2 regions of the Comamonas sp. NLF-1-9 genome follow, and region 1 is predicted to be linked to the other one. Evidence: riboswitches for the same ligand, from Rfam matches in the RefSeq annotation. Region 1 holds a riboswitch; the other holds the start of a gene.
The links. Region 1 has a riboswitch for glycine ahead of gcvT (glycine cleavage system aminomethyltransferase GcvT). Riboswitches for the same ligand answer to the same signal wherever they lie in the genome.
Positions count from the first base shown of each region.

Region 2: linked by a shared signal. The riboswitch ahead of KUD94_RS05570 (D-amino acid dehydrogenase) and the one ahead of gcvT (glycine cleavage system aminomethyltransferase GcvT) in region 1 are both predicted to bind glycine.

Region 1 covers NZ_CP078069.1:622,520-633,889, forward strand. The annotation lists gene KUD94_RS03065 (PAS domain-containing sensor histidine kinase) at 1-821, opposite strand, end outside; gene KUD94_RS03070 (FKBP-type peptidyl-prolyl cis-trans isomerase) at 853-1,266, opposite strand; gene gcvP (aminomethyl-transferring glycine dehydrogenase) at 1,418-4,348, opposite strand; gene gcvH (glycine cleavage system protein GcvH) at 4,501-4,872, opposite strand; gene gcvT (glycine cleavage system aminomethyltransferase GcvT) at 4,914-6,041, opposite strand; glycine riboswitch at 6,088-6,201, opposite strand; glycine riboswitch at 6,217-6,315, opposite strand; gene KUD94_RS03090 (MBL fold metallo-hydrolase) at 6,462-7,523, shown strand; gene KUD94_RS03095 (acyl-CoA dehydrogenase) at 7,548-8,729, shown strand; gene KUD94_RS03100 (DMT family transporter) at 8,729-9,670, shown strand; gene KUD94_RS03105 (ABC transporter ATP-binding protein) at 9,767-10,561, opposite strand; gene KUD94_RS03110 (ABC transporter permease) at 10,579-11,370, opposite strand, start outside.
Region 2 covers NZ_CP078069.1:1,153,427-1,164,796, forward strand. The annotation lists gene KUD94_RS05545 (Tex family protein) at 1-1,217, shown strand, start outside; gene KUD94_RS05550 (4-hydroxyphenylacetate 3-hydroxylase N-terminal domain-containing protein) at 1,214-2,830, opposite strand; gene KUD94_RS05555 (TetR/AcrR family transcriptional regulator) at 2,905-3,567, shown strand; gene KUD94_RS05560 (acetyl-CoA C-acyltransferase) at 3,623-4,798, opposite strand; gene KUD94_RS05565 (3-hydroxyacyl-CoA dehydrogenase NAD-binding domain-containing protein) at 4,830-6,932, opposite strand; gene KUD94_RS05570 (D-amino acid dehydrogenase) at 7,086-8,345, opposite strand; glycine riboswitch at 8,503-8,598, opposite strand; gene KUD94_RS05575 (3-(methylthio)propionyl-CoA ligase) at 8,650-10,290, opposite strand; gene KUD94_RS05580 (YdiU family protein) at 10,458-11,370, shown strand, end outside.

The sequences.
Region 1 (11,370 bases):
TAGCCGGGGGCACGCGCCAGCTCGGGCAGAAAGCGCGACAGCGGACTGCCCAGCGCGTCGCGCGTGGGGCACTGGAACAGCGCGGCCGCGGTCGGGTTGAAGACGGTGATGCGCTGGTGCTGGTCCACGCAGATGATTGCGTCCAGCGCCGAGTTGATCACCGCTTCCAGGCGCCGCTCGCTCGCGTGCAACTGCTCGTTTCTCTGCTGCAGCGTGTGCCGCTCGGCCAGCAGCGGGCCCTGGTCTATGACCGCGCAGAGGAACTGGCGCAGCGGCTCGCCACTGCCCTGCAGGGTTTCGATGTAGGCGATGTGCAGGTCGCCGGTGATGCGCCGCTCGCCGCCGATCTGAAACACTACCTCGGAGGCGTCGCTGCGCCCCTGCGCGCGCGCCAATGCAAAGGCGCGGTGCACGCGGTCGGCGTCGGCGTCGCTCACGAAGGGCATGAGCGAGGTCAGCGGCCGGTCGAGCTCGGTGGGCTGGAAAGAGCGGTGCGCCATGGCGTTGGCCTGCACCACCATGTCGTGCTCGTCGAGCACCATGAGCGACAGCGGCACGCTGGAAAACAGCGCCTCGAAGCGCTCGGAGGCGCTCTCGGCCGCCGCCTGGCTGTAGCGCAGCTCCTTGTTTTGCGCCTCCAGTTCGGCCTGGTAGCCGCGCAGCTCGGCCACCAGGTCGGCAAAGGCCTGGCCCTGGGCGGACGCCCGGCCGGTGGCCGGTGCAGCGGGCACAGGCGCCGGCTGCGGCGCCGGCGCGGGCGTGCCCTTGCCTGGCGGCGCTGCCTCGCCGCGAAACAGAAAGGACAAATCCGGCTCGGTCATGGCGGTGGTGCGCGTGCTGCGCGGGCGCGCCTCAGCGGCGCACGCCCAGCAGTTCGATCTCGAAGGTCAGCGTGGCATTGGGCGGTATCACCCCGCCCGCACCGCGCGCGCCATAGGCAATCTCCGGCGGGCAGGTGAGCCTGGCCTTGCCGCCCACCTTCATGCGCTGCACCCCTTCGGTCCAGCAGGGGATGACGCGGTTCAGCGGGAACTCGGTCGGCTGGCCGCGCTGGTAGGAGCTGTCGAACTCCTTGCCATCGGCCAACTGCCCCTTGTAGTGCACCTTCACCGTGTCGCTGGCCTTGGGCGCCTCGCCCGTGCCTTCGTGCAGCGACTGGAAGATCAGGCCGCTTTGGGTGGTGACGGGGTCGACGGGCGCGCCGCTTTGTGCCTGGGCGGACAAGGCAAGGAGAGCGCAAGAAAGCAACAAAAACGGAGTGCGCATGGCGTGGTGCAGCCTGGAAAAGCCCAAAGCCGCAATGTTAGGGCAACGCCGCTTGGAGCTGCCCGGCCAAGACGCTGTGCGACGCACCGACCGCCACCATTGTTCCCCCACGCCCCTGACAACCTGGCCAGGGTGTCAGGGGCAGCGGCACTCAGGTCAGCTCTGCCACCGGCGGGCAACTGCAAAACAGATTGCGGTCTCCATAGACGTTGTCCACGCGGCCCACCGGCGCCCAGTATTTGAGCTTGCGCAGGCTGGCCACGGGGTAGGCAGCGAGTTCGCGCGGGTAGGGGTGCTTCCATTCCTGCGCCAGCAGGGCTTCGGCGGTGTGCGGGGCGTTCTTGAGCGGGTTGTCGTCCTGCGGCCAGGCGCCGTTTTCGATCTGGCGGATTTCACCCCGGATGGCGATCATCGCGGCGATGAAGCGCTCCAGTTCGGCCAGGTCTTCGCTTTCGGTCGGCTCGACCATCAACGTGTTGGCCACCGGGAAGGACAGCGTGGGCGCATGAAAGCCGTAGTCGATCAGGCGCTTGGCCACGTCCTCGGCCATCACGCCGCTGCTGTCCTTGAGCTGGCGCAGATCGAGAATGCATTCGTGCGCGACATGGCCGTTGGCGGAGGCGTAGAGCGTGGGGTAGTGGTCTGCCAGGCGCTTGCTGATGTAGTTGGCGCTGAGGATGGCCACCTCGGTCGCGGCGGTGAGCCCGTCGGCGCCCATCATGCGGATGTACATCCAGCTGATGGGCAGCACGGCGGCATTGCCCAGCGGCGCGGCCGACACCGCGCCGACGCGCAGGCCTTGCGCCATGCCCTCGCCCGCAGCGGCTGCAGGCATGGAGCCGCTGGCCTGGGCCGTGGCGTGGCCGGGCAGGAAGGGCACGAGGTCTTCGACCACGCAGACCGGGCCCACGCCGGGGCCGCCCCCGCCGTGGGGAATGCAGAAGGTCTTGTGCAGGTTCAGGTGGCTCACGTCGCCGCCGAATTCGCCGGGCGCCGCAACGCCGACCAGGGCGTTCATGTTGGCGCCATCGACATACACGCGGCCCCCATGGCGGTGCACGATCTCGCACAGCTCCTTGACCTGGGTTTCGAACACGCCGTGGGTGCTGGGGTAGGTGATCATCACGCAGGCGAGCTCGTCACTGTGCTTTTCGCACTGGGCCTTGAGGTCGGCCATGTCCACGTTGCCGTTGTCGTCGCACTGGGTCACCACTACCTGCATGCCGGCCATCTGCGCGCTGGCCGGGTTGGTGCCGTGGGCGCTGCTCGGAATCAGGCAGACCGTGCGCTGGGATTGGCCGCGCGACTCGTGCCAGGCCCTGATGGCCAGCAGCCCGGCGTATTCGCCCTGGCTGCCGGCATTGGGCTGCAGGCTCACGCCCGCGTAGCCGGTGGCCTGGCACAGCCAGTCGCGCAGCAACCGGTCGAGTTCGGCGTAGCCCGCAAGCTGGTCGGCCGGAGCGAAGGGGTGGATCTGCGCGAATTCCGGCCAGGTGATGGGGATCATCTCGCTGGTGGCGTTGAGCTTCATGGTGCAAGAGCCCAGCGGAATCATGCTGCGGTCCAGCGCCAGGTCCTTGTCCGAGAGCTGGCGGATGTAGCGCAGCATCGCGGTTTCGCTGTGGTGCGTGTTGAACACCGGGTGCGTGAGGAAGGGGCTCTCGCGGCGCAGCTCGGCCGGAATCAGCGCGGGCGCCTGCTGCTCCAGCGCGGCAAAGTCGGGCAGGGTCCGGCCTTCGCCCGCGAAGATGCGCCAGAGCAGCTCGACGTCGGCGCGCGTGCTGGTTTCGTCCAGCGAGATGCACAGGTAAACGTCCCAGGCTTTTCTGAGGTTTGCGCCCATCCGTATTGCGCGAGCAGCTATTGAATCGGTAGCGTCGTCGGTTTTCAGGCTGATGGTGTCGAAGGCGCTTGCGTGGTGCCCGTGGCTGAAGCCCAGTTGCGCAAGGCCCGCCTTGAGGATGGCGCTCAGGCGCGCGGTGCGCTCGGCGATGCGCTTGAGGCCCTCGGGGCCGTGGTAGACCGCGTACATGCTGGCGACGACCGCGGGCAGCACCTGGGCGGTGCAGATGTTGGAGGTGGCCTTTTCGCGGCGGATGTGCTGCTCGCGCGTTTGCAGCGCCAGGCGGTAGGCGGGCGCGCCGTGCACGTCGACGCTCACGCCCACAAGGCGCCCGGGCAGGCTGCGCTTGAAGCTGTCCTTGCAGGCCATGTAGCCTGCGTGCGGGCCGCCCGCGCCCATGGGCATGCCAAAGCGCTGGGTGCTGCCGATGACGATGTCCGCGTCCATCTCGCCGGGGGACTTGAGCAGGGTGAGCGCAAGCAGATCGGCCGCGACGATGGCGGCCGCGCCCTTGGCGTGGATCTTGGCGATCTCTTCGCTCCAGTCCATCAGCCAGCCGCTGCTGGCCGGGTACTGGATCAGCACCGCGAAGTAGTCGTCGGCCGCGATCGCCGCATCCCAGCTTGCGGCCGAATCGGCGAGCTTGAGCCGCAGGCCCAGGGGCGCGGCGCGTGTGCGCAGTACCTCTATGGTCTGCGGATGCGCGTCGCCCATCACCACGATGGCGTCGCCCTTGGCGCGCACCGAGCGGCGCGCAAGCGTCATCGCCTCGGCCGCGGCCGTGGCCTCGTCGAGCATGGAGGCGTTGGCGATGTCCATGCCGGTGAGGTCGGTCACCATGGTCTGGAAGTTGACCAGCGCCTCCATGCGGCCCTGGCTGATCTCGGCCTGATAGGGCGTGTAAGCGGTGTACCAGGCGGGGTTTTCCAGCACGTTGCGCAGGATCACGCCCGGTGTGTGCGTGCCGTAATAGCCCTGGCCGATGAAGCTCTTCATCACCCGGTTCTTGCCGGCGATGGTTTTGAGCTCGGCCAGCGCCTGCGCTTCGGTGCAGGCGGGCGGCAGCTGCATGCTGCTGGCGCGCGCGATGGAGCGCGGCACGATGGAGTCGACCAGCGCGCGGCGCGAGGCGACGCCCACGACCGAGAGCATGTGCGCCTCGTCGGCTGCGGTGATCCCGATGTGGCGGGCGTGGAACTCGCTGGCGTTCTCCAGCGCGGACAAGGGCAGGGCGGACATGGGAAGGTTCAGGTCAAATATGCTTGGAACCCACGCCAGTCAAGCGCGGGCAACTATCGTTTGAATAGCGCGGCGGCAGAGGGCTTGGCTCATGGGCGGCCCTCGCCTGCGCGCGCCTGCGCCCGGCGCAATGCCCGGCGCTGCGCCGCGCATCAGGACTTGGTGAATTCCTGGTAGGCGGCCTCGTCCAGCAGGGAGTCGAGTTCGTCGGCCTGGCTCAGCTTGACCTTGAAGAACCAGCCCGCGCCCGTGGGGTCGGTGTTGGCCAGCGAAGGGTTTTCGCGCAGCTGCTCGTTGACTTCCACGATCTCGCCGGACACCGGCATGTAGATGTCGGACGCGGCCTTGACCGATTCGACCACGCCCGCCACGTCACCGGCGGCGTAGCTCTTGCCCACTTCGGGCAGCTCCACGAAGACCACGTCGCCCAGCGCGTCCTGCGCATGCGCGGTGATGCCGACGATGGCGGCCGCGGCGTTGGAGTAATCGACCCATTCATGGTCCTTGGAATACTTGATGCTCATGGGGTGCTCCGTTGCTAGAGGATGAAAAAGCGCGATTGTGACTATCCGCGGTGGTAGCGCGGCGCAAGGAAAGGGGTGGCAGCCACTTGCATGGGCACGGGCTTGCCGCGCACCAGCGCGTCCACGCGCGTGCCCACGGCGGCAAACTGCGGCGGCACATAGCCCAGGGCGATGGGTTTGCCCAGCGACGGCGCCAGCAGCCCGCTGGTGATCGTGCCTATCGCGGCGCCGCCCACTTCGTGCAGGGGCGTGTGCTCGCGCACCGGCACGCGCTCCAGTGCGACCAGGCCTACGCGCTTGCGCGTGAGGGTGGAGGGGTCGGCAATCTGCGCCAGCACCTTGTCCGCGCCCGGAAAGCCGCCCGCGCGCTCGCCGCCGCTGCGGCGCACCTTCTGGATGGCCCAGTTCAGGCCCGCTTCGGGCGGGGTGGTGCTGGCGTCGATGTCGTTGCCATACAGGCACAGGCCGGCTTCCAGACGCAGGGAGTTGCGCGCGCCAAGGCCGACGGGCTTGACTTCGGGCTGCGCCAGCAGCGCGCGGGCCAGGGCCTCGGCCTTGTCGCCGGGCAGCGAGATTTCAAAACCGTCCTCGCCGGTGTAGCCGCTGCGCGTGATGAAGAGCGGCGTGCCTTGCCAGTCGGTGTGGATGCCGCTCATGAACACGAGCTGCTCTGCGGCCGGCACCAGGCGCGCGAGCGCCGCGCCGGCCTGCGGGCCTTGCAGGGCCAGCAGGCCGTGCTCGGGCAGGGTTTCGATGGTGCAGCGCGCGCCGATTTTTTCGCGCAGGTGGGCGATGTCACCGAGCTTGCAGGCGCCGTTGACGATCAGGAAGAAGACGTCTTCGGCTTCGCGAAAGAACATCAGGTCGTCGATGATGCCGCCGGCGTCGTTGAGCAGCAGGCCATAGCGCTGCTTGCCCACGGCAAGGCCGGCGACGTCCACGGGCATGAGGCTCTCGAGCGCGCTGGCGGCCTGCGGCCCCTTGATCCTGAGCTGGCCCATGTGCGAGACGTCGAACAGCCCGGCGTGTTCGCGCGTGTGCAAGTGCTCGGCCATCAGGCCGGCGGGGTATTGCACCGGCATGCTGTATCCGGCAAAGGGCACCATGCGTGCACCCAGTTCCTGGTGCAGGCCGGCCAGCGGTGTGGTGAGCAGGGGGGTATCGGACAAGCGCGGACTCCTTGATGGAAACGGCACGCCACACCACGGGGTGTGGGCATGCCCGGCTGTCCGCTTTACCTGAGAGATTCACGCGGATGATGCCGCGCTTGCTCCTTCGGTGGAGGCGCGCAGCAGGTCACCGCGTGCCCCTCTCTCCAGCAGGGATGCGCCCCGCAGGCGGGGCACTTGCCAGTCCTTTTGCCTGAGCGTTTGGGCACTGGGCCTCGCGCCTTCGGCGGCGCCGCACCGTGCGGGTGGCAGCGCTCTCTCCTGACGGGGGGCGATTCTACGTGGCTTTTGGCGCTGCCTGCGCCGGCGCGAACCAAGGCGACAGCGCCCGGCGCCGGGCGCGGCGCGTTTGCCGCAAAATGCCCTGTTTGGCCAGCGGTGCGCGCCCGGCACGGGCGCCGGGCCGCAAGAGAGAGCACGATGAACAAGCAAACCGCCGCGGCCGAGCCCCAGGGCTTGAGCTACCCCTGCGGCGACGCGCCCGGCCTGGGCGAAGTCAGCGAAGTGGCCGATGGCGTGTACTGGATACGCATGCCGCTGCCGTATTCGCTCAACCACATCAATCTGTGGGCGCTGCGCGACGGCGCGGGCTGGGCGCTGGTCGATACCGGCATCTGGTCCACGGTGACGCTGGACGCCTGGCGCGCGCTGTTTGCCGGCGCGCTCAGCGGCCCGATCACGCGCGTGTTCATCACGCACATGCACCCGGACCACATCGGCATGGCCGGCTGGCTCACGCGCAAGTTCGGCTGCCGCCTGTGGATCAGCCGCCTGGAATACCTGAGCTGCCGCGCGCTGGTGGCCGACACCGGGCGCGAGGCGCCCGAGGACGCGATCGACTTCTACCGCCGCGCCGGCTGGGACGACGAGGCGATAGAGACCTACAAGACGCGCTTTGGCGGCTTTGGCAAGACGATTTACACCATGCCCGACAGCTTTCGGCGCCTCGCCGATGGCGATGAGATCGACATCGGCGGCTACCGCTGGCGCGTGGTCGTGGGGCGCGGGCATTCGCCCGAGCACGCCTGCCTGTACTGCCCCGAGCGCAAGCTGCTGATCTCGGGCGACCAGGTGCTGGCGGGCATCTCGTCCAACGTCTCGGTCTATCCGACCGAGCCCGACGCCGACCCGCTGGGCGAGTGGCTGGCCTCGCTGGACAAGCTGCGGCGCGAGGTCGCCGACGACGTGCTGGTGCTGCCCGCGCACAATCGGCCTTTTCGCGGCCTGCACGAGCGCCTGGCGCAACTGGCGCGCAGCCATCAGGAGTCGCTCGCGCGGCTCAGGCAGGTGCTGGTCGAGCCGCGGCGCGTGGTCGACGTGTTCGGCGCGCTGTTTGCGCGGCCCGTGACCGCAGACCAGATACTCATGGGCCTGGCCACGGGTGAGGCGCTGGCCCACTTGAACTACCTGCTGGTGCGCGGCGAGGTGCAGGCGAGCCAGGGCGAGGACGGCTGCACCTGGTACCAGCGCCGCGCCGCCTGACAAACGCTATCTGGAGGATTGCACATGACCAAGAGCCGACGGCCTTTCGACTGGGGTGACCCCTTTGCGCTGCGCGAGCAGCTCACGCCCGAGGAGCGCGCGGTGCAGGACGCGGCCGCCGCCTATTGCCAGGGCCGCTTGCTTGCGCGGGTGCAGCAGGCCTTCCGCCACGAGCAAACCGACGCCGCCATCTTCCGCGAGATGGGCGAGCTGGGGCTGCTGGGCGCCACCATCCCCGAGCAATACGGCGGCGCGGGCCTGGGCTATGTCAGCTACGGCCTGATTGCGCGCGAGGTCGAGCGCGTGGATTCGGGCTACCGCTCGATGATGAGCGTGCAATCCTCGCTGGTGATGGTGCCGATCAACGCGTTCGGCAGCGAGGAGGCGAAGCAGAAGTATTTGCCCAGACTGGCCAGCGGCGAGCTGATAGGGTGCTTCGGCCTGACCGAGCCCAACCACGGCTCGGACCCCGGCAGCATGGCAACGCGCGCCAGAAAGGTCGATGGCGGCTATCGACTCACGGGCTCCAAGATGTGGATCACCAACAGCCCGATCGCCGACGTGTTCGTCGTCTGGGCCAAGGACGACGAGGGCGCGATACGCGGCTTCGTGCTGGAAAAGGGCGCCAAGGGCCTGAGCGCTCCGGCGATCCACGGCAAGGTGGGCCTCAGAGCGAGCATCACCGGCGAGATCGTGATGGACGAGGTCTTCTGCCCCGAAGAAAACGCCTTTCCCGAGGTGCGCGGCCTGAAAGGGCCCTTCACCTGCCTGAACAGCGCGCGCTTTGGCATTGCCTGGGGGGCGCTGGGCGCGGCCGAGGATTGCTACGCCCGCGCGCGCCAGTACGTGATCGAGCGCCAGCAGTTCGGCAAACCGCTCGCGGCCAACCAGCTCATCCAGAAGAAGCTCGCTGACATGCTGACCGAGATCACCCTGGGCCTGCAGGCCTGCCTGCGCCTGGGACGCCTGAAGGAAGAGGGCGAGCCGGCGGTGGAGCTGACCTCGATCGTCAAGCGCAACTCCTGCGGCAAGGCGCTCGATATCGCCCGCCTGGCGCGCGACATGATGGGCGGCAACGGCATCAGCGACGAGTTCGGCGTGGCGCGGCATCTGGTGAACCTGGAGGTGGTCAACACCTACGAGGGCACGCACGACATCCACGCGCTGATCCTCGGGCGCGCGATCACGGGGATTGCGGCCTTTTGATGGCGGCGCACACCGCCGCGCGCCAGCGCCTGGGCTTTTGGCTGGGCGTGTTCGGCATGGTGCTGTTTTCCGTCACCGTGCCGGCCACGCGCCTGGCCACGGGTTCGGACGCCGACCCGCAGCTCAGCCCCTGGTTCGTCACCGCCGGCAGGGCGGCGCTGGCGGGGCTGCTCTCGCTCGCCTTTCTGCTCTGGACGCGCTCGCCCTGGCCTGCGCGCCATCAGTGGCGCCCGCTGCTGCTGGCGCTGCTGGGCAACGTGCTGCTGTGGCCGCTGCTGGCGGCGCTGGCGCTGCGCAGCGTCACTGCGGTGCATGCGGCGGTGATCGTCGCGGTCATTCCGCTGGCCACGGCGGTGTTTGCCGCCATCGTGCTGCATGAGCGCGAGCGCCTGGGCTTCTGGCTCTGCGCGCTGCTGGGCGTGGCGCTGGTAGTGGTGTTTTCGCTGATTCGCGCGGGTAGCGAAGGCGGTTTCGGCTTTGCCGCGGCCGACATCCTGCTGGCCGGCGCGGTGCTGGCCTCGTCGTTTGGTTATGTCTATGGCGCCCAGGTCACGCCAGAACTCGGCGCCGAGCGGGTGATCTGCTGGATGTGCGCGCTGGCTCTGCCCGCCTCGCTGCCGCTGGCGCTCTGGCTCTGGCCCGAGGGGCCGGCGCTGACGGCAGTGGGCTGGCCGGCCTGGGCGGGCCTGGTCTACGTCGGGGCGGTGTCGATGTGGTCGGGCTTTTTTGCCTGGTTTCGCGGTCTGCAGTGGGGCGGCACCCTGCGCGTGAGCCAGGTGCTGCTGCTGCAGCCCTTCCTGGCCATGGTGTTTGCAGTGCCCTTGCTGGGCGAGAGCATCGATGCGCTGTCGCTGGGCTTTGCGCTGGCGGTGGTTGTCACCGTCTTTCTGGGGCGCAGGTTCTCGGGCGCGGCGCGGCCGGCCCGGATTGAAGCTCAATAAAAAAGGAGCTGCTTGCGCAGGCAGGGCATGGGTTTCAAGGCGTTTTCAACCTGAAGCCCTTGCCTGCAGCGCGCAAGCAGCTCCTGTTTTTGAGGATCAGCCCAGCAGCAGCGCGTCGTCCGCCAGCTCTTCGCCGCGCACCTTGGCAAACATCCTGAGCAGGTCGGGCACGTCCAGGCGCGAGCGCTCTTCGCCCGCGACGTCCAGCACCACCTGGCCCTGGTGCAGCATCACGGTGCGGTCGCCCACGTCCAGCGCCTGGCGCATGGAGTGCGTGACCATCATGGTGGTCAGCTTGTTCTCGCTGACGATGCGCTGCGTGAGTTTGAGCACGAAGTCGGCGGTGCGTGGATCGAGCGCCGCGGTGTGCTCGTCCAGCAGCAGAATGCGCGAGGGCTGCAGCGCCGCCATCAGCAGGCTCACCGCCTGGCGCTGGCCGCCCGAGAGCAGGCCGATGCGGTCGGTGAGGCGGTTTTCCAGCCCCAGGCCGAGAATGGCCAGGCGTTCGCGGAACATCTCGCGCTCGGACTTTTTCACCGCCGAATGCAGCCCGCGCTTGGTGCCGCGCTGCTGGGCCAGGGCCATGTTCTCCTCGATGGTCAGGTCTTCGCAGGTGCCGGCCATCGGGTCCTGGAAGACGCGGGCCACGCGCTGGGCGCGCGTCCACACCGGCTCGTTGGTCACGTCCAGGCCGTCGATCATGATGCTGCCCGAATCCACCGCCAGGCCGCCCGAGATGGCGTTCAAAAAGGTGGACTTGCCCGCGCCGTTGGAGCCGATCACGGCGACGAACTGGCCCGCCGGAATTTCCAACGACATCCCGCGCAGCGCCTTGGTCTCGATCGGCGTGCCGGGGTTGAAGGTGATGAAGAGTTCTTTTGCGCTCAGCATGTCGGCATCCGTCCTCTTCACAGGCTCTTGGGCGCTTCGGGCAGCCGCTTGTGCTGCAGCATGCGCTTGAGGTTGGGCACTACGAGCGCCAGCGTCACCAGCACCGCGGTGACCAGATTCAGGTCTTGCGCCTTCAGGCCGATGAAGTCGCTGTTGAGCGCCGCAGCGATGAAAAAGCGATAGACGATGGCCCCGATGATGGCCGCGAGCGTGGCATACACGAGGCGGCGCGATGGCAGGATGGCTTCGCCGACGATGACCGCGGCCAGGCCGATGACGATGGTGCCTATGCCCATGGAAATGTCGGCGCCGCCCTGCGTCTGCGCGAACAGCGCGCCCGACAGGCCCACGAGGGCGTTGGAAATCGCCATGCCCAGCAGCACCATCGCGCCGGTATTGATGCCCTGCGCGCGGGCCATGCGCGCGTTGGAGCCGGTGGCGCGGATCGCCAGGCCGCGCTCGGTGGAGAAGAACCAGTCGGCGGCAAACTTGGCGATGATGATGATCACCAGCAGGATCATCGGGCGCGACCAGTAGTCCTCCAGCCCCTCGGGCTGCAGCAGCGTGAACATGGTCGGGTCGTTGATCAGCGGAATGTTGGGCCCGCCCATGATGCGCAGATTGACCGAGAACAGCGCAATCATCATCAGGATGGAGGCGAGCAAGTCCATGATGCGCAGGCGCACGTTGAGCCAGCCGGTGATGTAGCCGGCCGCGGCGCCCGCCAGCGTGGCGCCCAGCGTGGCCACATAGGGGCTGTAGCCCGCCTGGATCATCACCGCGCAGACCGCGCCGCCCAGCGGAAAGCT
Region 2 (11,370 bases), 530 kb from region 1:
TGCAAAAGCACGGCGTAGAGCTGATTGCCATCGGCAATGGCACCGCCAGTCGCGAGACGGACAAGCTGGCTGGCGAACTCATGAAATTAATACAAAAATCGGCTCAAACGCAGGCGGGACAAGCGCCAGCAGCTATCCAAAAAGTAGTGGTCAGCGAAGCCGGTGCCTCGGTCTATTCGGCCAGCGAATACGCTTCGCAGGAGCTGCCCGACGTGGACGTGAGCCTGCGCGGCGCTGCCAGCATCGCGCGCCGCCTGCAAGACCCCCTGGCCGAGCTGGTGAAGATAGACCCCAAGAGCATAGGCGTGGGCCAGTACCAGCACGACGTGAACCAGAGCCAGCTTGCGCACACCCTGGGCGCGGTGGTGGAAGACTGCGTGAACGGCGTGGGCGTGGACTTGAACACCGCCAGCGCCCCACTGCTGGCGCGCGTCTCTGGCCTGACGCAGACCACCGCCAAAGCCATCGTGCGCTGGCGCGAGCAGCACGGCGCTTTTGCCAACCGCCAGCAACTGCTCAAGGTCACCGGCCTGGGGCCCAAAACCTTCGAGCAATCCGCCGGCTTTCTGCGCATACGTGGCGGCGACAACCCGCTGGACGTGACCGGCGTGCACCCGGAGACCTATCCGGTCATCGAACAAATCATCGCCCAGACCGGCAAACCCATAGACCAGCTCATGGGCCGCTCCGAAGTGCTCAAGAGCCTGAAGTCCGAGCAGTTCACCACGCCCCAGTTTGGTGCCATCACCGTCGGTGACATCCTGCAGGAGCTGGAAAAGCCAGGCCGCGACCCACGCCCCGACTTTGCCGTGGCCCGCTTCAACGAGGGCGTGGAGGACATTGCCGACCTCAAGGAAGGCATGGTGCTTGAAGGCACGGTGAGCAACGTCGCCGCCTTTGGCGCCTTTGTCGATCTGGGCGTGCACCAGGACGGTCTGGTACATGTGAGTCAGCTGGCCCACCGCTTCGTGCAGGACGCGCGCGAAGTCGTCAAGACCGGCCAGATCGTGAAGGTAAAGGTGCTGGAAGTGGACGCAGCGCGCAAACGCATCAGCCTGACGATGAAGCTGGACGCAGCCCCCGCGCGGCGCGACGCCCCGCGTGAAAACCGCTACGAAGCCGCAGGGCGCGGCCAGCAGCGCGGGCGAGCGCAGGAGGCGCAGGCGCCTTCGGCCATGGCCGCGGCCTTCGCCAAGCTGCGCCAGGGCGGGCGCTAGTCGCCGCGCGTGCGCTGCACCGTCAGTGGCGCCATGATCGCCTGCCCCGGGGCGCTGCAGCCGTTGTCGCAGCACTTGCCCGGTTCGCGGTTTTGCGTGATCGGGCGATTCGGGTCGTGCAGCACGCCGCGCTCCAGCAGGCGCTCCACCAGCTCCACCTTGCTGCCCACCGGGTAGTTGCGCCAGATCTCCTGCTTCATCGCGGCGGGCGAGCCGCCGCCGTGCAGACTGATGAGCGAATACCAGCCGCCCTGGTAGGAGGCGGTGAGGTCCTCGATCAGACGCGCGGCCTCGATGCGCTTGTCGTAGGGCACGGACGGGTTGGCGCGCAGCACCTCGGAGAGGCTCGCGCTGGTGGCCGGGTTGTGATCTTCGTCCGGCCCTGGCAGCGCCACGATCAAGCCGCCCGAGACCTCGTGCGCCAGGCGGTGCATGTCGTAGATCTGCGTGGCCAGCAGCAGCTTGCCGATGTTGGCGAAAACCGGCTCGGGCATAAAGGTTTTGCTGTATTTGTCCGGCGCGGCGTAGACGCTCGCAGCGACGCCGCAGGCATAAAAGCCTTCGACGATCTTGATCAGTTCCACCATGGGTTCGCGCAGACTGCTCACCTTGCCCGGGTCGTCAAAACCGTTGGCCTCGCACATCAGCGCGCCCGCGCCGATCAAGAGGTCGCCAAAGCCCGCGCGCGCCGCGATGCAGCTGTGGCGGTGGTGCGTGGCGTAGCTGTAGGTAAGGATGTGGCTGTGCTCCCAGTCGCCGGCGTAGAACACCCGCTCCCAGGGCACGAAGACTTCCTCGAACAGCACCACGGCGGTGGACTGGCCGTATTTGCGCGAGAACAGCGCCGCGCCGTGCTCCAGCTTCTCGCCCGGGCGCCCGGCCACGCGCGAGACGATGGTGACACCGGGCGCATCCACCGCCACCGCGCAGCACACGGCAAAGGCCGCGTCCTGCGGGCCCATGTTGCGGCTGGGCATGACCAGCAGCTCGTGCATGTAGGGCGCGCCGGTCACGATGGCCTTGGCACCACTGATCCAGATGCCCTTGCCGTCTTGGCGCACCACGTGCACATAGGCGTCCTGCACCGGCTGTTCATGCGGTTTTCTGGTGCGGTCGCCCTTGGCATCGGTCATGGCGATGCCGATGGCCAGGTCATGGTCCTGGGCATGCGCAAGGTAGGCGCGAAAGCGGTCACCGGCCTCGCGCGTGCCGCTGGCGTCGTCGATCGCGCCGGTGGCTTGCGCCAGGCCGTTGAGCGCGTCGTGCGCCAGATAGCGCTGGGCGCAGCCGGTTTCCTGGCACAGCACGCGCACGGCTTCGAGCTTGTTGAGCAAATCGCCCGCCGCCTCGTTCACGTGCAGCATGCGCGGCACCACCTTGGCGCGACTGGTCTGGTTGGCCAGGGCAATCGGCGCCAGTTCCTCGCGCAGCGCGAAGTCGTAGGTGTAGGCCAGCGCGTTCACGCCGGGCGCAAGCTCGGGCGCGTCCACTACCGAGTCGATCTGCCGCCCGTCGACGAAGACGCGCGGCTTCAGGCGCCGCAGCGATTCGCGGTAGGCCTCGCCGCTCATCAGCGGGACGCGGGGCAAGACGCAGCGGTCGGGTTCGGTCATGGCGTGGCCTCAATAACGCGGGTGGCCATATTTGAACGGTGTTCAATATGTTTGTCAATCCTACAATGCCCGCCATGCCGGTCAGCAGAAAGAAAGCCAGCCCCGCCCCGCCCTCGGCCCACGAGCTGCGCGCCGAGCGTCGCCGCCGCCTGGCGGACGTGCGTCAGGAACTGGTGCTCGATGCGGCGCGCTCGGCCTTCTTCGAGCTCGGCATGGAAAAGACCAGCATCCGCGAGATTGCCCGGCGCGCCGGCTATACGCCCGGCGCGCTGTACAGCTACTTCCCGAGCAAAGAGCACATCTACGGCGCGCTGCTGGGCGAATCGCTGGAGCGCCTGAACACCCAGGTGCAACTGGCGCTGCAGACAAGCGAACGCCCCGCCGAGCGCCTGCGCGCGGGCGCCAGCGCCTTTTTCGACTTCTACCGCGTCAACCCGCACGACCTGGATCTGGGTTTTTACCTGTTCCAGGGCATGGCGCCGCGCGGCCTCACGCCCGAACTCGATGCGCGCCTGAACACCCGCCTGCGCGACGCGCTGCTGCCCTGCCATGCGGCGCTGCAGGCGCTGGGCCTTGACAACGCACGCGCCACTGCCGAGGTCACTGCATTGTTTGCCCACATCGTCGGGCTGCTGGTGATGAGCCACACCGGACGCATACGCATGTTCGGCCAGTCCTCGCAGGCGCTGTTCGCCGCCTATCTGGACAGCCTGCTGGAGCGCGCGCGGCGCCCATGAAAAAGGGCCGCATGTCTGCGGCCCGCTCGCTCCGGGTCGTGCGCCGCCGGCGCCTTCAGAGCACCTCGAACACGCCCGCCGCGCCCATGCCGCCGCCTATGCACATGGTCACGCACACGCGCTTGGCCCCACGGCGCTTGCCTTCGATCAGCGCATGGCCGGTCAGGCGCTGGCCGGTCACGCCGTAGGGGTGGCCCACGGCTATCGCCCCGCCGTTGACGTTCAGCCGATCGGCCGGAATGCCGAGCTTGTCGCGGCAGTAGATCACCTGCACCGCGAAAGCTTCGTTCAGCTCCCACAGGTCGATATCCTGAACCGCAAGGCCCAGGCGCTTGAGCACCTTGGGCACCGCAAACACCGGGCCTATGCCCATCTCGTCGGGCTCGCAGCCTGCAACTGCAAAACCCAGAAAGCGCCCCAAGGGTTTCAGGTTCTTGCGACTGGCGTAGTCTTCGCTCACCACCACGCAGGCGCCCGCGCCATCCGAGAACTGGCTCGCGTTGCCCGCCGCCACCAGGCCGCCGGGCAGCGCCGGCTTGATGCCGCTGATGGCGGCCACCGTCGTGCCCTCGCGCAGGCCCTCGTCCTTGCTGACGGTGACTTGCTTCGTGATCAGCCCCAGGGTCTTGTCGGCGATGCCCGCAGTCACGGTGATGGGTGCGATCTCGGCCTCGAACAGGCCCGCGGCCTGCGCGGCGCAGGCCTTTTGCTGGCTGGCCGCGCCGTACTCGTCCATGGCTTCGCGGCCAATGCCGTAGCGCTTGGCCACCTGCTCGGCGGTCTGCAGCATGCTCCAGTAGATCTCGGGCTTTTTCTTCTGCAAGGCCGGGTCGAACAACATGTGTGTATTCATCTCCTGCTGCACGCAGGAGATGCTCTCCACGCCGCCGGCCACGTAGACCTCGCCCTCGCCCGCGATGATGCGCTGGCTGGCCAGCGCAATCGTCTGCAAGCCCGAGGAGCAAAAGCGGTTCACCGTCATGCCGCTGGTGGTCACCGGCAGGTCGGCCATCAGCGCGATCTGGCGTGCGATGTTCATGCCGGTCGCGCCCTCGGGGTTGGCGCAGCCCATGAGGACGTCTTCGACTTGCCCGCCCTCGATGCCCGCGCGCTCGACAGCGGCGCGCACCACATGGCCGCCCAGCGTGGCGCCATGCGTCATGTTGAAGGAGCCCTTCCAGCTCTTGGCGAGCGGCGTGCGGGCGGTAGAAACAATCACTGCGCTGGTCATGGCGATATTCCTTGTGCTGTCTTTCTCGGGCTCAGGCGAAGTGCTTGCCTTCGGCCACCAGGCGCGCCAGCAAGGGCGCGGGCTGCCAGAAGGCGGCGTCGTCGTGCGGGTTGCGCGCAAAGCGCTGCATGGCCGCCACCACGTTGAACAGGCCGACCTCGTTGGCGTAGTTCAGCGGGCCGCCGCGGAACACCGGAAAGCCGTAGCCAAAGATGTAGACCACGTCGATGTCGCTCGCCTTGTTGGCGATGCCTTCTTGCAGAACGTGCGCGGCCTCGTTGACCAGGCTGAACACCAGGCGCTGCACGATTTCCTCGTCGCCGATCTTGCGCGCCGTGATGCCTTCGCTCTTGCGGTAGTCCTCGATCATCGCCACCACCTCGGCATTGGGGATTGCGTCGCGCTTGCCTGGCAGGTAGTCGTACCAGCCCTTGCCCACTTTCTGGCCAAAGCGCCCCTGCTCGCACAGCAAGTCGGCCGTCTTGCTGTACTTCATGTCGGGGTATTCCACACGGCGGCGCTTGCGGATGGCCCAGCCGATGTCGTTGCCCGCCAGGTCGCTCATGCGAAACGGCCCCATGGCAAAGCCGAATTTCTCGATCGCCTTGTCCACCTGCGCCGGGGTGCAGCCCTCGTCAATCAAAAAGCCCGCCTGGCGCACGTATTGCTCGATCATGCGGTTGCCGATGAAGCCGTCGCACACGCCCGCGACCACCGCCGTCTTGCGGATCTTTTTGGCCACGGCCATCACCGTGGCGAGCACATCCTTGGCGGTCTTCTCGCCGCGCACCACCTCGAGCAGCTTCATCACGTTGGCCGGGCTGAAGAAGTGCAGGCCCACCACGTCCTGCGGGCGGGCGGTGAAGGCGGCAATCTGGTTGACGTCCAGCGTCGAGGTGTTGCTGGCCAGAATCGCGCCGGGTTTGGCCACCGCGTCGAGCTGCCTGAATACTGCCTCCTTCACCGCCATGTCTTCGAACACTGCCTCGATGATCAGGTCGGCGTCCTTGAGGTCGTCGTAGCTCAGCGTGGTCGTGAGCAAGGCCATGCGCTGCTCGTACTTGTCCTGCTTGAGCTTGCCCTTCTTGACCTGCGCCTCGTAGTTCTTGCGCATCACGCCCACGCCGCGCTCAATCGCTTCCTGCTTCATCTCCAGCAGGGTCACCGGGATGCCGGCGTTGAGGAAGTTCATCGCGATGCCGCCGCCCATGGTGCCTGCACCAATGACGGCCACTTTCTCGATCTTGCGCAGCGGCGTAGCGGCGGGCACGTCGGGAATCTTGCTCGCGGCGCGCTCGGCAAAGAACAGGTGACGCAGCGCGCGCGACTCGGGCGACCACATCAGCCGCGTGAACAGCTCGCGCTCGACCACCAGGCCATCGGCAAACATCCTCTTGCTCGCTGCCGCCTGCACCGCGTCCACGCACATCGCCGGCGCGGGGAAGTGCTTCGCCATGCCCTTGACCATGTTGCGCGCAAACTGAAAGTAGGCCTCGCCCTGGGGGTGTGCGCAGGGCAGATTGCGCACCAAGGGCAAGGGGCGCACATCGGCCACGCTGCGCGCAAAGGCCAAGGCTTCGTCCAGCAAGGCTTCGGGCGAACTGGCGAGCTTGTCAAAGAGCTTTTGCCCCGGTACCCCGGCGATGAATTCGCTCTTGAGCGCTTCGCCGCTGACGATCAGATTGAGCGCCGCCTCCACCCCCAGCACCCGCGGCAGGCGCTGGGTGCCACCGGCGCCCGGCAGCAGGCCCAGCTTGACCTCGGGCAGCGCCACGCTGCAGCCGGGCGCGGCCACGCGGTAGTGGCAGGCAAGCGAAAGCTCCAGCCCGCCGCCCATGCAGACGCTGTGGATCGCCGCGACCACCGGCTTGCTGCACTGCTCCACCATGGCGATCACGGTGTGCAGATTGGGCTCGGCAAAGGCCTTGTCGGTGCCAAACTCGGTAATGTCCGCACCACCCGAAAACGCCTTGCCCGCGCCGGTGAGCACAATGGCCTTGACGGCCGCGTCCTGCTGCGCCTGGCGCAGCCCCTCGCCCAAGGCCTTGCGCGTGGCTAGCCCCAGGCCGTTGACCGGCGGGTTGTTCAGCGTGATGAGGGCGATATCGCCCTGGACCTGGTATTGGGCTGTCACTGGCAGAGCTCCTTCTTGATTGGCCGCGCAAACGCGGGGCCCGCGCATGGCACATGCGCCGGCCCGGGCTCAAAGAGTGTAGGAGCTTTGCCGCGGCCTGCTCTGCGCGGCTGTCACGGGTGGGACGCGGCAGCGGCGCACCCGTGTGCCGCTTCAGGCGCCCTGCAGCGCCACCCGCGCGCCGCCCGCACTGCGCCCGAGGGCCGAGCTGGCCAGCTCGGCCACCATGTCCGCCGTAGCCGCCGACAACGTCCAGCCCAGGTGGCCGTGGCCGGTGTTGTAGAACACATTGGGCTTGCGACCCTGGCCCACGCGCGGCAGCATGCTCGGGGTCATCGGGCGCAGGCCGGCCCAGGGCACGACCTGGCGCGTGCTCACGCCGGGAAAGCAGGCGTTGACCCAGCGCACCAGCGGCGCGATGCGGTCGGCCCGGATATCCCTGTTCACGCCATTGAACTCGGCCGTGCCGGCCACGCGAAAGCGCGTCGCGCCCAGGCGGCTCGTGACGAGCTTGGTCTCGTCGTCGAGCAGGCTGACGGTGGGCGCGGCCTGCTGGCTTGCCTCGTCCTGCAGGTGCACGGTGATCGAGTAGCCCTTGACCGGGTAGATGTTGATGCGGTCGCCCAGTTGCGCCGCCAGCGCGCGGCTGGCCACGCCGGCGCAGACCAGCACCGCGTCGAAGGACTGCTCGCGCGGGCCGTCTTCGCCGCTCCAGCGCACCAGCGCGCGGCGTCCGTCGCTTTCAAGGCCTTGCACCTGCGCGCCATAGAGGCAGTGCACCCCCAGGCGCTCGGCGGCAGCGGCCAGGCCGGCGGTGAAGAGATGAATGTCCCCGGTGCAATCGCTTTCGGTGAAGTAGCCGCCGTAGTAGTTGCCCGCGAGTGTGGGCTCGATCGCGCGCATCTCCTCGGGCGTGACCGCCCGGCGCTGCAGACCGCCTTCGGCCAGCAGCCTGGAGACCTCGCCCGCATGCTCGAAACCGGCGCGGTCGCGGTAGATGTGCAAGATGCCCTGCCGGCGCAGATCAAAGTGCAGGCCTTCGCGCTCGGCCCAGTCAAACAGATGCTGGCGCGCGGCGATCGCCAGGCGCGTGGTCTGCACCGTGTGCTCGCGGTAGCGGGGAAGCTGGGCGATGAATTCGGCAAACCAGGACAGCTTGTGCCAAGTGGGCCGGGGATTGACCAGCAGCGGCGCATCGCTGCGCAGCATCCACTTGAGGCCCTTGAGCAGCGTGGACGGGTGGTTCCACACCTCCGCGTTGGAAGCGGAGAGCTGTCCGCCATTGGCGAACGAGGTCTCCATGCCGGCGTAGCGATGGCCCTCCAGCAGGCTTACATCAAAACCGCGCCGGGCCAGCGCGTAGGCAGAAGTGACGCCGGTGATACCGGCGCCGATGACGGCGATCGAAGTCATGTCAGCTCCAAACGTCAGGATGGGTGACGCGGCATGCACCATGCATGCGGCGTGCCCCCTCTGTTCGGAACCTGAGAGATTCGTGTGCCGGCGCTGGGGCGGCACACTTGCTCCTTCGGTGAGGCAAGAGACGAAGCTGCCTGCTCTTCAGAGTGTGGACGACGGGCCGGTTCCTGTGCCTGAGAGTTTCCGGGGCAGTTGCTCCTTCGGCGTCGCCGGGCGCATGCCCGGCAAGCTCTCCCGACCCATCCAAGGCCGCCATCCTAGCAGAGAGTGAGGCCTGCTCAGCGGCCGGCCAAACCACTCAAAGGCCGGGCAGCTTGTAGTCCTTGAGCTGCTCGCGCAGCTTGCTCTTTTGCATCTTGCCGGTAGCGCCCAGCGGGATCGCCTCGACGAACACCACGTCGTCGGGGATCTGCCACTTGGCCATCTTGCCTTCGTAGAACCCGAGCAGCTCTTCGCGCGTGACCTCGGCGCCGGGTTTGGTCACCACGGCGATGATCGGGCGTTCGTCCCACTTGGGGTGGGCCATGCCGACGCAGGCGGCCATGGCCACGGCCGGGTGCGCCATGGCGATGTTCTCGATGTCGATGGAACTGATCCATTCGCCGCCGGACTTGATCACGTCCTTGCTGCGGTCGGTGATCTGCATGAAGCCGTCGGCATCGATGGTGGCCACGTCGCCCGTGGGAAACCAGCCGTGCCCGGCCTCGTCGTAGACCAGCGGATCGGTCGTGCCCTTGAAGTAGCGCGCCAATATCCAGGGGCCGCGCACCAGCAGGTCGCCATAGGTCTTGCCGTCCCAGGGCTGGTCCTTGCCGTCGTCCCCGACGATCTTCATGTCCACGCCAAAGAGCGCCCGCCCCTGCTTGGTGCGGATGTGCAGTTGCTCTTCGGGCGAGAGCTTGAGCTGCTTGTTCTTGAGCGTGCACAGCGTGCCCAGCGGACTGGTCTCGGTCATGCCCCAGGCGTGCAGCACGTCCACGCCGTACTGGTCGCGGAAGGTGTCGATCATCGCGGGCGGGCAGGCCGAGCCGCCGATCACGGTGCGCGTGAGGGTGGAGAACTTGAGCCCGTTGGCCGCCATGTGCGACAGCAGCATCTGCCAGATCGTCGGCACGCCGGCGGCAAACGTCACCTGCTCGGCCTCCATCAGCTCGTAGATCGACTTGCCATCCATCGCGGGGCCGGGAAAGACCACTTTGCAGCCGGTGAGCGCCGCGCCGTAGGGCAGGCCCCAGGCGTTGACGTGAAACATCGGCACGACCGGCATCATGGAGTCGCGCGCCGACAGGTTCATCGCGTCGGGCAGGCAGCCGCCATAGGCGTGCAGCACGGTAGAGCGGTGGCTGTACAGCGCGCCCTTGGGATCGCCCGTGGTGCCACTGGTGTAGCACAGCCCGGCGGCGGTGTTCTCGTCGAACTGCGGCCAGCTGTATTGCTCGGAGGCTGCCGCAATCCAGGCCTCGTAGCTCAGCAGACCGGGGATGCCGCTGTCCGCGGGCAACTTGTCGGCCTCGCACAGCAGCACCCAGGATTTGACCGTGGGGCACTTGGCGTGCACCGCCTGCACCAGCGGCAGGAAGCTGGCGTCAAAGCACACCACCTTGTCTTCGGCGTGGTTGATGATCCACACCAGTTGCGCCGGATGCAGGCGCGGGTTGAGCGTATGCATCACGCGCCCCGAACCGGCGACGCCGAAGTACAGCTCCATGTGCCGATAGCCATTCCATGCGATGGAGGCAATGCGGTCGCCCGGCTCGGTACCCGCCGCCTCCAGCGCATTGGCCAGGCGTTTGGCGCGCCGCGCCAGATCGGCGTAGGTGTAGCGGTGCATGTCGCCCTCCACCCGGCGCGAGACGATCTCGCCGTCGCCATGGTGGCGCTCGGCGAAGTCGATCAGCATGGAAATCAACAAGGGTTGGCTCTGCATCTGTCCGAGCAGCATGGGGTCTCCTTTTTCGGTCGGCAAACGAAACGCCGCCATGTTAGCTCTGGCCTGCGGCCGCCTCGTGCGTGCGCCCCGCGTGGCTGCACGCGACTTGTCCCCTACAGGACAAGAGCGCACGCGCCAGCAGCGCTTGCCGCTTCGTCCCACAATGGGCCATGGATATGCGCGCCACGCCTGCCCCCGAAGCACGAGGCCCCGCCTGGCAAGCGGGCTTTGCCACGCTGGGCGAGCCCTTCTTCACGGCGCTTGCGCCCAGCCCCCTGCCCGAGCCGCATTGGATCGCGCGCAACCGTGAGCTTGCCGCAGAACTGGGCCTGGAGCCCGCCTGGCTCGACAGCGACCAGGCCTTGCAAGCCCTGAGCGGCAATGCCACGCTGCCCGGCAGCACGCCGCTGGCAAGCGTCTATGGCGGACATCAGTTCGGCGTCTGGGCCGGGCGTCTGGGCGACGGGCGCGCGCTGCTGCTGGGCGAGACGGCGCAAGGTCAGGAACTGCAGCTCAAGGGTAGCGGACGCACGCCTTATTCGCGCGGCGCCGACGGGCGCGCGGTGCTGCGCTCGAGCATTCGTGAATACCTGGCCAGCTGCGCCATGCACGGCCTGGCGATACCCAGCACCCAGGCGCTCGCCCTGGTCGGCTCGCCCCTGCCGGTGCAGCGCGAGACGCTGGAGAGCGCTGCCGTGCTCACGCGCGTGGCACCGAGCTTCATCCGCTTTGGCCACTTCGAGTGGTTTGCCGCGCAGGGGCAGGAGCCGGCGCTGCGCCGCCTGGCCGATTACGTGATCGAGCGCTACTACCCCGCCTGCCGCACGGCCGATGCCGCCCAGGGCAATGCCTACGCCGCGCTGCTGCGCGCGGTGAGCGAGCGCACCGCCGCCCTGATCGCGCAGTGGCAGGCGGTAGGCTTCATGCACGGCGTGATGAATACCGACAACATGAGCATCCTGGGCCTGACGCTGGACTACGGCCCGTTTCAGTTCATGGACGGCTTTGACCCGCAGCACATCTGCAACCACAGCGACCAGCTCGGTCGCTACGCCTTCGACGAGCAGCCGGCCGTGGCCCACTGGAACC